DNA from 3 places in the Thalassotalea hakodatensis genome. Region 3 is predicted to be linked to each of the others. Evidence: predicted binding sites of a transcription regulator. Region 3 holds the regulator's gene; each other region holds the start of a gene.
The links. Region 3 encodes sigma-54, which starts transcription at its own class of promoters, with help from an activator protein. Its sites were predicted from a motif close to GTTGGCACGNNNNTNGNNT; they were not measured.
Positions count from the first base shown of each region.

Region 1: the regulator sigma-54 is predicted to act here: its motif matches at 3,625-3,643, upstream of QUE72_RS04830 (FimV/HubP family polar landmark protein).
Region 2: the regulator sigma-54 is predicted to act here: its motif matches at 2,659-2,677, upstream of QUE72_RS16705 (CmpA/NrtA family ABC transporter substrate-binding protein).

Region 1 covers NZ_AP027365.1:1,113,613-1,119,437, reverse strand. Annotated here, with positions in the region: gene truA (tRNA pseudouridine(38-40) synthase TruA) at 1-45, opposite strand, end outside; gene QUE72_RS04830 (FimV/HubP family polar landmark protein) at 185-3,502, opposite strand; gene QUE72_RS04825 (aspartate-semialdehyde dehydrogenase) at 3,762-4,781, opposite strand; gene QUE72_RS04820 (4-phosphoerythronate dehydrogenase) at 4,810-5,825, opposite strand, start outside.
Region 2 covers NZ_AP027365.1:3,775,831-3,781,655, forward strand. Annotated here, with positions in the region: gene QUE72_RS16695 (ABC transporter ATP-binding protein) at 1-33, opposite strand, end outside; gene QUE72_RS16700 (ABC transporter permease) at 51-998, opposite strand; gene QUE72_RS16705 (CmpA/NrtA family ABC transporter substrate-binding protein) at 1,079-2,407, opposite strand; gene QUE72_RS16710 (hypothetical protein) at 2,804-3,103, opposite strand; gene QUE72_RS16715 (CmpA/NrtA family ABC transporter substrate-binding protein) at 3,136-3,906, opposite strand; gene QUE72_RS16720 (ANTAR domain-containing response regulator) at 3,893-4,504, opposite strand; gene QUE72_RS16725 (DUF3016 domain-containing protein) at 4,710-5,195, opposite strand; gene QUE72_RS16730 (hypothetical protein) at 5,334-5,591, opposite strand.
Region 3 covers NZ_AP027365.1:652,338-658,162, forward strand. Annotated here, with positions in the region: gene rapZ (RNase adapter RapZ) at 1-596, opposite strand, end outside; gene ptsN (PTS IIA-like nitrogen regulatory protein PtsN) at 612-1,067, opposite strand; gene hpf (ribosome hibernation promoting factor) at 1,090-1,377, opposite strand; gene QUE72_RS02785 (RNA polymerase factor sigma-54) at 1,402-2,907, opposite strand; gene lptB (LPS export ABC transporter ATP-binding protein) at 2,964-3,695, opposite strand; gene lptA (lipopolysaccharide transport periplasmic protein LptA) at 3,692-4,216, opposite strand; gene lptC (LPS export ABC transporter periplasmic protein LptC) at 4,182-4,748, opposite strand; gene kdsC (3-deoxy-manno-octulosonate-8-phosphatase KdsC) at 4,745-5,293, opposite strand; gene QUE72_RS02810 (KpsF/GutQ family sugar-phosphate isomerase) at 5,293-5,825, opposite strand, start outside.

The DNA.
Region 1 (5,825 bases), 460 kb from region 3:
ACAATATTGGCTACCATCATATTCAATACCAAGTGCAAATCGCATACTTCATAAACCGCAATATATATTAAAAATCGCGGCGAATTATCCACTATTTTTTGATGCTTTGCGAATAAATCGCGCTATGAAAACGACATTCTCAATGTAAAACTAACGGGTGTATTCAATTACGTTGATAAATTAGTTACTTTAAACCATCTAATAGTTGCTGAGCTTCAAATTGCTGATCAGCATCACCTAGTTTAACCACGTCTTGTAAAATGACTTCAGCATTATCATTATCACCAATTTCAATATATACTTTTGCCAAGTCTAATTTAGCAGTCACGCCACTGTCATCATCTTCATCAACATCAATTTGGTTGATATCGCGAGTAAACTCTGGAAACTCACCTAAGCCAACATCAATATTTGTTTTATCATAAGGTTCTTCATCATCTGAGCCTTCTGATAAGGTTTCAGAGATTAATTCATCAACAGAAATGAAATCTTTATTTTGACTTTCTGTATCTTGAGAAAACTCACTCGGTGTCTCTTCTTCTTCAACTTGTTGTTCAGCAGAAACGTCAAAGCTTTCAGAACTTGATTCTGCAGGCTCTTCTTCAATGTTTGCTAAAAGCTCGTCAAAATCTAAATTATCGAGTTCTTCAATGTCTTCTAACTCTTTCGCTTCAACTTTTTCAACCTGTGTATTTTCATTATCATCAGCCAATAAATCGGCTAATACATTACTATCTGTAAAGTCAGGCGTAATTTCAACGGCTTCATTCCTTGATTGTTCGTCGTTTAATAATTCAGACAACGTTGATTCGTCAAATTCTGCGTTTAAATCCGCTTGAAGTTCATCCGATAAGCCATCAGTGATATCTTCTGTGTTTGCTGATTCAATATCATCCCCAATTTCAAGCGGTTCATCATCAGTTAACGCACCGCTTTCTTGTGCAACTTCCGCGAGCAAATCGTCAATATCTAAATCTTCTTCAACCCTACCTTCTTGTTCTTGGGGTGAAATTTCTTGTTCTTCCGCTAAAAGGGCATCAATATCAATACCATCAGAAGCTTGTGTTTTATTAACAATGGACTCAGGTTCTTCAACGTTCGACTCCGCTAAATCACTTAAATCAACAGCTAAAAACGATTCAACATATTCCTCTGGCAGGTTATCAATTAACACTTTGTTATCACCTTCGGTTGGCGAGCTATGTTCACTTTCATTTGGCTGTTCATCTTCAACAGTCGGTATAGTGTCATTTGTCGGCTCTGCTTCAACCAGTGGGTTATTTTCGGATGCGGTAGGTGCCGCCATAGAATCCATTAATGCATCGATATCATCAGGATCGCTTAATTCTGATGATAAATCATCGTCAACTGACGGTGTTTCTTCCGCTGCTGGTGCTGCCGCCATAGAATCCATTAGCGCGTCAATATCATCAGGATCGCTCAGTTCTGATGATAAATCGTCGTCAACTGATGGAGTTTCTTCTGCTGAAGGTTTATCCACTGCTGGGGGCTCTTCCGCTGCTGGTGCTGCCGCCATAGAGTCCATTAACGCGTCGATGTCATCTGGATCGCTTAATTCTGACGATAAATCATCGTCAACTGATGGAGTTTCTTCTGCTGAAGGTTTATCCACTGCTGAGGGTTCATCTACTGCTGAGGGCTCTTCCGCTGCTGGTGCTGCCGCCATAGAATCCATTAACGCGTCGATGTCATCAGGATCGCTTAATTCTGACGTTAAATCATCGTCAACTGATGATGTTTCTTCTGCTGAGGGTTCATCCACTGCTGAGGGCTCTTCCGCTGCTGGTGCTGCCGCCATAGAGTCCATTAACTCGTCGATGTCATCAGGATCGCTCAGCTCTGATGATAAATCATCATCAACTGATGGAGTTTCTTCTGCTGAGGGCTCATCCACTGCTGAGGGTTCATCTACTGCTGAGGGTTCATCTACTGCTGAGGGCTCTTCCGCTGCTGGTGCTGCCGCCATAGAATCCATTAACGCGTCGATGTCATCAGGATCGCTCAGCTCTGATGATAAATCATCATCAACTGATGGAGTTTCTTCTGCTGAGGGCTCATCCACTGCTGAGGGTTCATTTACTGCTAATGGCTCTTCCGCTGCTGGCGCTGCCGCCATAGAATCCATTAACGCGTCGATGTCATCGGGATCGTTTAATTCAATGTCTTCAGAAATTTCAACGATTTCTTCATCACCATCTAAAACATCTTTTTCAGGTGCATCGTCTTCGTTTTCGTCAAGGTCAGATAACAACGAATCTAAATCACTTTGATCTAATTCATTACCTTCTAAAGGTTCTGATTCTTCTGAGGAGTCTAAGGATATCTCCTCTAAATCGTCTAAGTCGCCAAGATCATCTAAATCATCTAGATCATCGATATCATTCAAGCTATCGTCTAAATGAATGACATCGTCATCTAATAACTCTTCATTGGGAGATTCAAGATCATCACTAAATAAAGAATCATCATTGTCATCACCTTCTGAAAGGTCAATAGACAGTTCGTCATCAAGAGAGAGTTCATCGTCTAAAGACAACTCATCATCAAGCGATAGTTCATCGTCTAATGATAGTTCTTCTGTAGGCTGACTTTCAGTTTTTTCCGGGATGTCTTCACTTACTGGTGGTTGTGACTTTTGTTCAACAACCTTCTCTTTAGGTTGTTCATCTTGCTTTTTACGCAAAAATAACAGTAACAACCCTGCAATTAACGCTAACGGCAACCCTATCCCCATCGCCAAAAACCATGGACTATTTAAGAAGCTGTCATTGGCATTTTCTAATGCTTGCTCAGCCTTGAGACGTGCTTGTTCTTCAGCCTCGGCTTTCGCCAAAAGTGTCTGTAAAAGAGTAATAGTTTGTTGTTGTTGCAACTCTACATCTTTACTTTTTGCAACTTCATCTTTCATGCTACCAAGTTGCTCTGTAAAGGTATTAAGTTTTTGTTTAAGCTGTTCGTTTTCTTTAAGTATTGTTTGAAGGCCATCGATGGAATCAAGTACATCGTTTTGTATCGTGTCTAAACGAAGATTTTGCGACTGCTCGTACGTTTGTAATTTATCATTTATTTCGGTTTTCGCTTGATCTAAATCTTTTTTCTTTACCGACTCTTCAGGTGGTTTCTTACTGACTGGCTTAGCGGTAACTTTTTTATCCCATGATGAGTCATCATTTTCCGATTTTTGTTTTGCAATTGCCGGATTTATGCGTGCAATTTCTGCCGTAGATGGCAACGTCAAGTATTGACCATCTATCATGTGATTTAAATTACTGTCTTTAAATGCTTGCGGGTTCTTTTCAAACAACGCTTGCATCACCTGATACACAGAAAAAGCAGGATCAGGACGCACGGTAAGTGCAATATTCCATAAGGTATCTTGTGACGTGATAGGCCCATATCGCTCATAGCGGTAGGTATCGCTATTTTTAGGGCCACGAATACGAATGCCACCCTCTTCTTCAGCAAAAGATGGTATGCTCATTGAGCTAATGCTTACCAAAATTACCTGCCACAGGCACAGGCGTAACAATCGTTGCATTAAGATTTCCTAGCTATTTGTTATTATTTGCCAAATGTTTGGCGCTTCCAACTAATTAAAATACAAAGCAAAATTTATTCCAATTTAAAATAGATTATATAACACTTTGTAGTATGAATCGCTTTTATACCCTTTTTATAACAAAAAAACTCGTCGTTAACTATAACGACGAGTTTTTATTTTTCTTTAGTATATCTTAAGCTTAGCTTAAATGATCTTTAATCAATAATTCTGCAATTTGAATACTGTTTGTTGCTGCGCCTTTGCGTACGTTGTCAGCGACAACCCAAAGGTTAATACCATTAGGGTGACTAATATCTTCACGAATGCGGCCAACAAAAGTTGCATCTACGCCGCTTGCTTCACCGATTTGTGTAGGAAACTCTTCGTCTTTGTCACATACTTCAACACCTTCCGCTTGCTTTAACAGATCTTTAACTGCTTCAGCAGAAATTTGCTCTCGAGTTTCAATATGAATCGCTTCTGCATGACCAAAAAATACTGGTACACGTACAGCGGTTGGATTTACACGGATAGTATCATCACCTAAAATTTTGTTTGTTTCCCACACCATTTTCATTTCTTCTTTTGTGTAGCCATTATCTTGGAACACATCAATTTGTGGAATAACATTAAAGGCAATTTGGCGAGAAAATGCTTTCGGTTCTATAGGTTTGCCACTTAGTAAATCAGCACATTGTTTTGCTAATTCGTCCATTGCTTCTTTTCCTGCACCTGATACTGATTGATAGGTACATACATTAATGCGTTCAATGCCAACAGCCTGATGAATAGGTTTAAGTGCAACCATCATTTGGATCGTTGAACAGTTTGGATTAGCAATGATATTTCGGTTACGATAATCTGCTAGTGCCTCTGGATTAACTTCAGGAACAATTAAAGGAATATCGTCTTCGTAACGATACTCTGAGGTGTTATCGATAACAATACAGCCTGCTTCGCCAGCAATTGGGGCAAATTTAGCAGATATTGAACCACCAGCAGAAAAAAAACCGATTTGAGCTTGGCTAAAATCGAACGTGTCTGCGTCAATTACTTCAACACTTTCACCGTTAAACTCAACAAAGCCACCAGCAGAGCGAGCACTCGCTAATGGGTATAATTTATTAACAGGAAAGTCACGTTGTTCTAATAATTCAATGATTGTTTTACCAACTAGTCCTGTTGCACCTAATACGCATACATCAAATTTCTGTGCCATAGCTTACTCTCTTCTCCTCTATTAATTCTTAACTAAACCCAAGTGCAAGTACTTGTGTTTCACTTTGTTGATCATTAATGACCACTTTTGTCGCTGAAAACTCCCTGCGAGCCGGGTATGTTTTCCTAATATAATCAAAGCCATTAATGTAAACTTGTTGACGAAAAATTCCATCGTCACGCCTTACGTCATAAACCATTTTTACTAACTGATTTAATATAACGTCATTTAGTCTACCATGTAATTCAACTTGGCTTATGGTTGATTTTGGTAATAAGCCCTCAAGTGACTGAATCGGCTTTTTATTTAATTGCTCACATAGTGCCAAATAAAGCATTTCTGTACCACGAGCTTTTCCTTCTAAGCTATAACCAGCAATATGTGCAGTGGAAATTTCACAAAAAGGGATCAAAGCTTCAGCAATCTTCGGTTCATTTTCCCACACATCTAGCACTAACTTAGTTGCCATTCCATGCTGTTTAAGTAATAACAGCGCTTGGTTGTCTATCACTTCTCCTCGGCATGCATTAATTAATATTTGATCTTCAGTTAAAGACGATAAAACTGTTTGATCAAACATATGATATGTAGGGTAAAGCCCGGTGGTGGTCTTTGGTACGTGTAAGGAAATAATATCGCACTTCAAGATGTCTTCAAAGCTGGCAAATATACGAGAATCTTCGCCTGTAGCTGCTAGTATTGGATCATAGAGTTTATGCTGAATACCTAGTGCGGTAAGCTTTTCACTTAAACGACTGCCAGTGTTTCCTGCACCAACAATACCAACCGTTTTGTCAAAAACTGAAAAACAATAACGTTCAGCTAATACGATTAACGTTGAAAGAACATATTCGGCTACCGATATTGCATTGCAGCCTGGCGCTGATGAAAAGTTAATTTGCTTATCAAATAAATACGTCTGATCAATATGGTCAACGCCAATGGTTGCAGTACCAACAAACTTTATTTGTGGACTATTGCTTAACAACTTCTCATTTACTTGAGTTATTGACCTTACTAACAACACCTCAGCATCAATAAGGG
Region 2 (5,825 bases), 1.2 Mb from region 3:
GTCTATTTTACTAATGTTTAATAATGTACTCATGTTGCAACTCCTTTGTCTTAACGGTTAACTGTTGTTTTGTCCCAAGAAACAAAACGTTGAATTTTTAACATGGCTCTATCGAGTAAAAAGCCAATAAAACCGATAACGAATACCGCGGTCATGATGCGGCTCAGTGATTGTGAACTACCATTTTGAAATTCATCCCAAACAAACTTACCTAAACCTGGGTTTTGCGCGAGCATTTCTGCGGCAATTAATACCATCCATGCAATTCCTAACGATAAACGCATACCAGTAAATATTGCGGGTATTGATGCAGGTAATATAATTTTTCTTACATGTACTAGGTTTGGTAAGCGTAATACTGAACTTACGTTGAGCCAGTCTTGATTAATTGACGACACGCCAATAGCAGTATTTATCACCATAGGCCACACGCAGCACAAAGTGACCGTAATCATTGAATTTATGAATGATTTATCAAACATCGGATCATCGCTGGTATAGACAGCACTTACCACCATGGTTACTAACGGTAACCACGCTAAAGGTGAAACCGGTTTAAAAACTTGGATAATCGGATTAATTGCCAAGTTTAATGATTTATTAAGCCCTACAGAAATTCCAAGAGGAATCGCAATGATCACCGCGAATAAAAAGCCACTCATCACGGTAACTAAGCTAGTAATAATTTGATCTAAAAACGTTTCCTTACCGGTGTAATCGCGAATTTTAGCCGGATAGTTAGGGTCTTTTTTCAACCGCTCTGCATTACGCAATTCTTGACGTTGATAAAAAGCTTGCTCTTTTTCGCGGCTATCCACATGCTCTTGGTAAAGGTTAACTATTTGTGTTCCCACCGCTTTAGGACCAGGGAACTGACCTAATGAGGTGTCAATATTATTGGCAGCAATCGTCCATAACCCTAGAAAGAAAGCGATACCAATTATGGGTAACATAATGGCTTTTACTGTAGTGGAAATGCGAACATACCATTGAGACATAAAATCATTATTTAAGTTATTGATACCTGATTTTGAGAATACTTTTACCATGAAACCTCCTATCATTTGACGAGAATAAGTTAAATTTTATCGTCAGCTTTTAAACCAAGTGTGAATTTATTAATGTATTCATTTGGCTTTGTTCCGTCGTAGATTATGTTATCTATGAAGTGTTGTTGTGGGTCTCTAAAACCATCTTCATTGTCAAGAGCACTAAAATCAGCCGGCAACATTAATTCGTCGTCAATCAACGAACGCACTGCTTTCATATAAATATCGGGGCGGTACACTTTCTTGGCGATATCGATATACCATTGATCAGGTTTTTCGTCGCTTATCTGCCCCCAACGACGCATTTGCGTTAAATACCAAATAGCATCAGAGTAATAGGGATAGGTAGCATTGTGGCGAAAGAATACATTGAAGTCAGGAACTGCTCGAACATCACCAGGTTCATATTCAAAGGTACCCGTCATACTGTTTGCAATAACATCATAATCAGCTCCAACATAATGAGATTTTGACAATATTGTTACTGCTTCTGAGCGGTTTTTATTGTTCTCTTCATCTAGCCATTTAGCTGCTCGAATTAACGCTCTTGTTAATCGAATAGTAGTGTTGGGGTATTTTTCAGCAAATGCTTTAGTCATACCGAAGACTTTTTCTGGGTTGTTTTTCCAGATTTCATAATCTGTAACAACGGCGACACCAATACCTTTTAATACCGCTTGTTGATTCCATGGTTCACCGACGCAATAACCATGAATAGTTCCAGCTTCTAGTGTTGCAGGCATTTGAGGAGGAGGTGTTACAGACAGCAATGCTTGAGCATTAATTTGCCCAGACGTGTCTCCCTTATGCGGTGCATAATACCCAGGATGAATTCCACCTGCCGCTAACCAATAGCGCAATTCGTAATTGTGTGTTGATACTGGAAATACCATGCCCATATTGAACGGCTTCCCTTGCGCCGAAAATTTATCAATGATCGGCTTTAAGGCATCTGCTTTTATCGGATGAACAGGCTTCCCGTTTGATTGCTTTGGTATCAAAGGTTTCATTTGTTGCCAAATGTCATTTGATACCGTTATAGCGTTCCCATTTAAATCCATGGAAAATGGCGTAATAATTTCAGCTTTAGTGCCATAGCCTATGGTTGCAGCAATAGGTTGGCCTGCAAGCATATGGGCGCCATCTAATCGCCCATCGATAACCCCATCAAGTAATACTTTCCAGTTTGCTTGTGCTTCAATAGTGACGTACAAACCTTCATCTTCAAAAAAACCTTTTTCATAAGCAATTGCGATAGGCGCCATGTCGGTAAGTTTGATGAATCCAAACGTCAATTCTTCTTTTTCAGGGTAACCTAAATCACTGGCTTGACTGGTGGCGGCACAAAGCATAATCATTAATCCGATACACGTGTAATTTCGAACTAGGTGTTCACGCCATTTTTTTGTACATTGAAAAATACCTGCGAGCATGTTTTCCTCCAAATAAAAAGCCCGTAGTGCTCTGCGAACAGACACATACGGGCTTCGATGCCTAACTTACCTTTACTACACGAAGTAGTTGATCAGTTTATTGTTAAAAGACCTACAGTCGTTGTAGGAAAGTGACTTAAAGCAATCGCGCTAAATCGCCTTTAATAGATAAGTTAATTCAGGATACGTGCCAGACCAAGAAAAAACAAATAACCTCTTGTTATATAAAGGCTTTTAATATTGCACCATAAAAAATGAGCTTTTTTTGCACTTAGGTTTGCTTCAAAATAGCGCACAAAAAGCACTATTTTGCACTCATATTTACATAAAAGCGGTGGTGGGTAACGCTAACGCTTTACGATAGATGTCTTGACGATACACTGAAGACACTAAGGTATCATTGATTAACTTTTTATCTATTTTAATCAACTTCTTCATTTGGTTAAGTAACCACTCGCCTTGGTATAAAGTAGGTTCATTGATAGGTTGATTGACGTCAGCAAACCGATTGTAGCGATGAACATCTCTCGGTGTATGTTGATGGTGCACTAGACAACTCCCCATTAACGAAGGGGCTATGACGGATAATGGCAAACCTAAATATGATGACTGACTAAGCATTCTCGCTGCTTCTAGTCGATTAGCGATTGGTATTACCAATTACAGGCTTTTTGTAGGGCACAAATTAATGCGTGTGCCTCGCTCGAGTGCTGTTGATACCATTGATTAAGAAAGGCCAATACTTTTTCAGGCATGTCTGGCCAAACATCACACGATGTTACTCCTGTAACGCCTACAGCATCTCGTACAGCTTTTGCATTCCAAGGACCTCCAACGCAAAAGCCATCTATGTCACCACACGCTAATGCCTCTACCATATTTGACGGTGTCACAATGATAATTTCTATATCACTTAACCTGATACCGCTATGCTCAAACCAACTGCACAATTGATAATAATGGCAACTATCAGGATAAACGGTAGCAAATTTGAGCCGGTTCTTTTTCCGCTTTCTTTTTTTTATTATGGGTTTTAACAGAGTCGCACTCAATGGAAAATCGATATGTTCTAATTGGTTTACTACTTTTACTTGATCATAAAGCTGTTCAGATATTGTAATTGCATTACCATTTTGACTCAAAATCATCGGAGCAATCACTTCGACTTTATCAGACGATAGACCAAGAGCACTTGCCAATGGCATAGGCGCTAAACATTGTGCTGCATCTAATACTCCTGCATGTAGTTTGTCCTGCATCACTGCCCATGAATACTGTTTTTCTAGCCTTACCGTTAAACCTGTCTCAGTAAAAAAACCTAGCTCATATGCGACAACGATAGGCGCGCAATCGGTTAATGGCATATAACCTAGGTGAATGATGTTGGTTGGCGTTTTGTTAGGTAGCAGTTTAGTTTTGCTCATGTGAAGCTACTCCTGTTATTGACATAATACTTTCAGCGACCCGCTCTAATTTCTGCCCTTTATCCATCGCTATTTTTTGTAAATATCGATACGCGACAGGCTCTGACATTTTTTGATGTTCTATCAACCAACATTTTGCTTGAGAAATTACACGTTGATTATTTAACTGTTGTTTAGTCTCCGTTAATTGTTTTTTCAATTGTTGTAGCTCATTAAACCTTGCAATTGCCGTGTCTAAAATTACCGTGACGCGATTAAAATCAATTCTTCCCGTTATATAAGCACTCACACCAGAAGCAACCACTTTGTTAATAGACTGACTATCATGTAAAGATGAAAAAACAATAATTGGCGTTGCCATGTATTGCATAACCACGCGATATTGCTCTAATAAGCATTGAGAGCTGTCAGCTAAGCTGACAATAACAACATCTGGCTGAAAAGCTTCTACGTTTTTTAACAAGCTATCGTTCGTGGGCGCGGTATAACAAAGGTGATAATGAGAATGCACTAATGCATGAGTAAATGAACGCACCTGTTCTTGATTATCTTCAATCAAAAGCAGTGTTAGTTGGGGGTGTTGAGTGTTTAAATTCACGTTTAACTCTTAACAACATTTTTATTATCAAGTTAAACAAGTTACATACCAATGCGGTTTTTACCTTTATTTCAATGCTTTAAGCAAGCCCCGGATATTAAAAGCGCATTGAATGTTATATTTTGATCCACGAATGCGCTAATAAAGGGCAATAAAAAAAGCTGGAAAACCAGCCTTTTTAAGTCATTTATATATTCAATCGGTTTTATTGTTCGAAGGTGTTTTCAAACCAATCGTCTAACATCACTTTTTCATAATGAAGAAAAGAGTTGTTATAACGTAAACTACTACGCATCATGAAGCCCATATCTTTCAAATGTTCTTCGCCTTCTTGAAGAATTTTCTCTGAGGCATCAACTAACTGATATGAAAACTTCATACGTGGGATATGAATATCTTTAATCACACGTATACGCTCCATGGTTTCATGAACATCACCCGCTAAATCAACATCAGTTACGGTAACTTTTAAAACCTGTTCTTTAGGAAGTTGCTCTGCAAGTTTAGCAAAGTGCTGTTCAAACTCTTTAAACACGCGCTTTTTAAACTTAGCCCTATGTTCTTGTCCAGCATACACATCTCTATATTTATCGGGGTTCTGCCACGTTACTTCACTTGTCCCAGCTAAAGCCATTGGCACAACAAATAAAACAGATAATAATGTGGAGATAATTCTATTCACTTTATACATCACGTTTTCCTCTTTGCTATAAGCCTATTAATTAGACCGGAGTTTGACTAAAAAATGTGTGTTCAATTGTAATCAACATCATAATGCTAATAATCACACACTACAATATTCATTCCAAATCTATGCTGTTCACGCTGATTAACGATAAAAACGTTCATTAAAATGAATAAGTATAAGATGCCATAACGGTTCTACCTCTACCAGGCATATGCCTTTTGCCCCCGCTGAGCTCCAATAAGCCTTATCAAATACATTTTCAACTTTAACCCTAAATATACTGTTTACATGTTCCATTTGATATTTAACGCCAACATCAACACGCAAATATGAAGGAAAACTTGGCGTGTTATTGACATTCTGCTGCCTTTTACCAACAAAAAAAGCGCCAAACTGCACATTAAGGCCATGCAAGTATTGAAGTTGATAATCAATAAACGCATTGGCTTTATTTAATCTTAGCTACATTCGCGGATTGATTACCATTTAATGTTTGGTTATTCACTAAGCTTGTCAGCTTTCCATCTTGTGAAGTAGTCACTTGTAATATTTTATTTTCACGTCAAGTTTTTAGTATCACATTGACTTATCTAGATAAATTTTCACATCAGAAAAAAGACAAATATTATGCTT
Region 3 (5,825 bases):
GTAAACGGCTTTAATTCTTTTTCCCAAAAAGGGTTGGGTAAAAAGCGCGCGTCAAAGACAAAATCTGCATCTTTTGGTAGCCCGTGTTTAAAACCAAATGATTCAAACACTACTACCATGGAACCACTTTTTTTGCCCAATACTCGCTCGCGTATCAAGTCTGCAAGTTGATGTGGTGTTAACTGACTAGTATTTATATATAAATTGGCGCGAGCAGCAATGGGTTCAAGTAATTTCTTTTCTAAAGTCATCGCTTGGTCGAGTGCGATGTTCTGGCGAATGAGCGGATGCAAACGACGTGTTTCGCTAAACCGTCTAATAAGATCGCCGTCATCAGCGTCTAAATACACAATAGAAAGCTCTACTGCACTAGGTAAATAATCGAGTATTTCTGGTACATCTGTTGGTTCAGCAGGTAAGTTCCTAACGTCTAGGCTTACAGCAACTGTTTCGTAGTCATTAATAACCGTATGGGTCAATGCCGGTAATAAATTTACAGGAATATTATCTACACAATAATAACCTAAATCTTCTAACACGCGCAAAGCGACTGTTTTACCTGAGCCGGAGCGGCCACTTACTATCGTAAGTTTCATTGATGAAATCCTAGGTTATTGGGCAGTAGATTTTAGTAATTGAAATAATTCGTGGTTGTTGTCGCATTTGCGTACTTGCTTACACACGCTTTTATCGCTGAATACTTTGGCAATACTTTGTAGCGTTGATAAATGTTGTTGGCACTTAGCTTCCGGTACAAATAAGGCGATAAAAATATCTACAGGCCGATTATCAATGGCGTCAAATTCTATCGGGGTTTCTGCTGTAGCGATAACAATCATGACTTTATCTGTTGATGTTAGCCGACCGTGTGGAATAGCAATACCATTACCGATACCGGTAGAGCCCATTTTCTCTCTTAACATTAAGCTTTCAAGTAAATTATAAGTGGTGACTTGATCGTTGGTATCAGCAGCTTTACTGCATAAAAGTTCAAGAATACGTTTTTTGCTGGTAGCTTGGACTGCACACAGTGTGCAGTCCTCTTTGATGATATCGATAAAATTCATAGTGGATTTTGTGATCAACAAACTAATGTTGATTAATTTTTCCCTTGTATTTGAGGATCTGTTTATCGAGCTTATTGACGAGTGAATCTATTGATGTGTACATATCATTATTTTCCGCTTTAGCATGCACTTCAGTGCCACTTAGGTGTACGGTTGCTTCAGCAATTTGACTCAGTTTCTCAACCGTTAACACAACATAAACATTGTTAATGTGATCGAAGTGCCGCTCTAGCTTTGCAAACTTTTTATTGACGCTATCGCGCATAGGTTCAGTAATTTCAACATGATGTCCGGCAAGGTTAATTTGCATAAGCGTTATCCTTTTACTAGAGAGTTAAAGTAAACTTTTACGTTGGTTAGACGGTGGAATATTTAACGATTCTCGATATTTAGCAATCGTCCGTCTAGCAACATTGATACCCTGTTCAGCCAATAGTTCTGCCATTTTGCTATCACTCAGTGGCTTAGCAGGCACTTCTGCAGCAACGAGCTTTTTAATTAAAGCGCGAATCGCTGTTGAAGAACATTCTCCGCCATTTTCTGTACTTACATGACTAGAGAAAAAATATTTAAGTTCAAAAATACCACGCGGTGTATGCATGTATTTTTGCGTGGTCACTCGTGAAATGGTCGATTCATGCATGTCTACAGCTTCAGCAATGTCGTTTAACACCATTGGACGCATGGCTTCTGGGCCGTGTTCAAAGAATCCTTGTTGACGTTGCACAATACAGTTAGACACTTTTAATAAGGTGTCGTTTCGACTTTCTAAACTTTTGATAAACCATTTAGCTTCTTGTAAGTTTGATCGAATAAACTGACTGTCATTCGTGTTTTTCATCGAGCGAGCCATTGAAGCGTATTGTTGATTTACTGAAAGCCTTGGTGCAGTATCTGGGTTTAATTCTACGATCCAACGACCATTTTTCTTTTCGACTGATACATCAGGTACCACATATTGATCTTCACCTTGGATCACAGAATCACCAGGGCGAGGATCTAAAGATTGAATTAAGCGGATCACTTCACGTAATTGATCTTCTTTGAGTTTTGCTTTCCGCATGATTTGTCGATAATCACGGTTACCGAGTAAATCAATGTACTCATTGATCACGAGTTTACTTTCATTTAACCATGGTGTGTCTTTATCAAATTGGTTCAGTTGAATAGTTAAGCATTCAGCAATTGATCGAGCACCTACGCCTACGGGGTCAAAAACATTAATTCGCTTTAATACTGCTTCGACTTCATCAAGTTCAACGTCTTCAACACCAACTGATTCTAAAATTTCTTCTGTGGTGACGCGTAAATAGCCAGCATCGTCAATGGCGTCGATGATTGCCATGGCTATAGCTTCGTCTGTTTCACTGAACGGGGTTAGCTTCATTTGCCAGCGTAGGTGATCTTGGATGGAATCGGTGGTTTCGCCTTGGTAAACGTAATCGTCAGAGATAGGTGCTGCGCCGGTATTTGATACGCCAGCACTGTAACTTTCATCCCATGTTGTATCGATATTCAGTTCTTCAGGGATATCTGATTTATCCATTGCTTCGGTGGTACTAATTTCGTCTACCGTTGGGGTAGAGTCTTCTGAACCATCGTTATTGTTTGGTTTCTCGTCATTAGTGTTTGCGGAAAAAGCTTCTTCTAAACGATCAGGTTGGTTGTCTTCTACAGACGATGATGATTCGTCAACCTCAAGCAAAGGGTTGCTTTCTAGTGCTTCTTGAATTTCTTGTTGTAAATCCAACGTGGACAACTGCAATAACTTGATCGCCTGCTGGAGTTGCGGCGTCATTGTGAGTTGTTGTCCGATACGTAGTTGCAGACTTGGGCGCATTAATTACTTCTTATCCTTTCAAGTAAATCTTATATTTTTGCTAAAGCATATTATAACTATAACGTGAATTGTTCACCAAGATATACATCTCTGACTTGTTGATTCGCTAGGATTTGATCTGCATCACCTTGGGCAATGAGTTCGCCATGGCTTACAATGTAAGCATGTTCACACACATCAAGTGTTTCTCTAACGTTATGATCGGTTATTAATATGCCGATGCCTTTATTTTTTAAGTGTAGAATAATTTTTTTTATATCACCTACAGAAATTGGATCAACACCCGCAAAAGGCTCATCTAACAGAATAAACTTAGGGTCAGCTGCTAGTGCTCTGGCAATTTCTACTCGACGACGTTCACCACCAGATAAACTCATACCTAAATTTTCGGTAATATGTCCAATGTTAAATTCTTCTACTAAATGTTCTAGTTTTTCTTCTCGTTCTATTTCTGTTAGTTCTTTTCTCGTTTGTAAAATCGCCATAATATTTTCATATACAGTCAATTTTCGAAAAATAGACGCTTCTTGTGGAAGATAGCCAATACCTCTGCGTGCTCGTTCGTGCATTGGTAGCAAAGTGATATCTTCGTCATTTAACGTAATGCTGCCGTTATCTTGGGTAACCAAGCCTACTATCATATAAAATGAGGTGGTTTTTCCTGCACCATTTGGCCCTAACAAACCAACGATTTGGCCAGCATTTACTTCTAAGCCAACATTTTTAACTACCATACGCCCTTTATAGGATTTAGCCAAGTGAGTAGCATTTAATTTCGCATTGTTCATGGATTTTTTTCTTCTAATTGCTTTGGCTGTAATACGGTTTTAACGCGTTGATCATTCTCGCTTTTAGCAAGTACTTGTTCAGTTAAGAAATTATAGGTAATCACACTACCGTTTACTTTACTGCCTTCTTGACGTAATTCGGCATTACCGGAAATGGTCACTGTGTTTTTGGCTGGCTCATATTTTATTTCATCAGCTTGTAGGTAAATGTGTGTTCCATCTTCTAGCGTTTGTTTAAACGTGGCGGGTTTACCTTGGGCAATATAAGTTTTTGTATCCGTTTCTGTTGCCGTAATAACTTGAACAAGATCAGCGTTGATCACTAATGAACCTTGCTTAATTACAACATTGTCAATATAACTGAAAATTTTATTTTTAAGATCAGCAGCTTGTCGAGAAGCATCAATGCTAATTTCTTGCTGTAAGTCAATTTTGGCAGCGTTAACATTGAACACAGTGCTAACACTCATGCTTAATAATAAAAGACTAATGTGCAGACGGTTGATAAATAGTTTGTTCATGTTGTGTGAGTGTTACCTGTTTCGTGTTTAAGTCTATTATTAACCCTGTGCCTTGCATAGCAAAATCAACACCTTTTATTTCTATGCGATTTTCTGAGCTAATAATATTGGTATTTAAATCGAGTTCTAAATACTTTCCATGAATTTCTCTAATTAAACTTTTTTCATCCGTTGAAATTAATAATACGTTGTTTTCGAGTTTGACTCGATTGCTATTGTAAAGTGTGCCTTCATTAGCGCTTATTTTCCAAGGAACATCACTATCTTTTGGGTATAAGGTATATTTAGGGTACTCAAAGTATGTGACTGCTAATTCGTTGTAATGTTCCATTCGCCTTGCATCAATGCGATAGGTTAAGCTTCCTAGTAACGAAAAAGCCTCACTTTTAAGTGATTCGGCGATAAAGTCAGGCGTGATGTTATTCTCAACCACTTCAATGTCTTCTTTTTTCGTGTGATGCCATTCAAGCACACTGTATGCCGCAATAGCAAAAGCAAAAAATAAAAACGATAATACCTGAGTTCGGCTCATATACTTGCGCCTGTGGCATTGTGTAATGTGTTTTGACTTTGCATGAATAAGTCACAGGTTTCCCTAACTGCACCAAAGCCACCACGAGTAAACGTAGTATAGTCAGCGATAGACAGAATGCTTGGGTGCGCGTCACTCACCGCAATGCTTAAACCAACATGTTGCATACATTCATAGTCAGGCATATCATCACCTATATAGGCAACTTGTTTTGGCGTTAAGCTAAGATCTGCGATCATAGCCTTTAACGTTGGAAGTTTATTTTCTTGGCCTTGCACAATATGTTTGACCGTTAATGCTGTCATGCGGGTTTGAACAATATTTGATTGCCTCCCTGTGATCACGGCAACGTCAACCCCGCTGGCGCTAAGTGCTTTAATGCCATAACCATCTTTAGTGTGAAATGCTTTAAGCTCTTCACCATCATTACCGAGATAAATTCGTCCATCTGAAAACACACCATCAATATCACAGACAAAAAGTTTTATCTTTTTCGCTTTGTTGTATACCTCAGAGGTTACTTCACCGTATAAGGTTGAAATCATTACAGTACCCCTGAGGTTAGTAAATCATGCATATTCATTGCACCTATGGGTTTATTATGCTCATCAACGATAATTAAACCATTAATTTTTTTGTCTTCCATGATTTTTAATGCCTCTGCCGCAAGCATACTTTGTGGCGCTGTTGTCGGTGTTTTTGTCATTACCGAAGAAATATTATCTTGATGAATATCTATTTTAGCATCGAGTATTCTACGTAAGTCACCGTCAGTAAACAAACCAACAAGTGCGTGCTCTTGGTTAGTGATGGCAGTCATACCTAGCCCTTTCAACGACATTTCGACGAGGGCATCTTTAACTTTTGCGTGTTGATCAACAACTGGAAGTCGTTCTCCAGTGTGCATGATATCTTGTAGCCTTAATAATAAACGTTTGCCTAAACTGCCACCTGGGTGCGATAAGGCAAAATCATCGGCAGTAAATCCACGGGCATTTAACAATGCCACCGCCATCGCATCGCCAATCACAAGTGTTGCTGTTGTGCTAGAGGTTGGCGCCAAGCCAAGTGGACAAG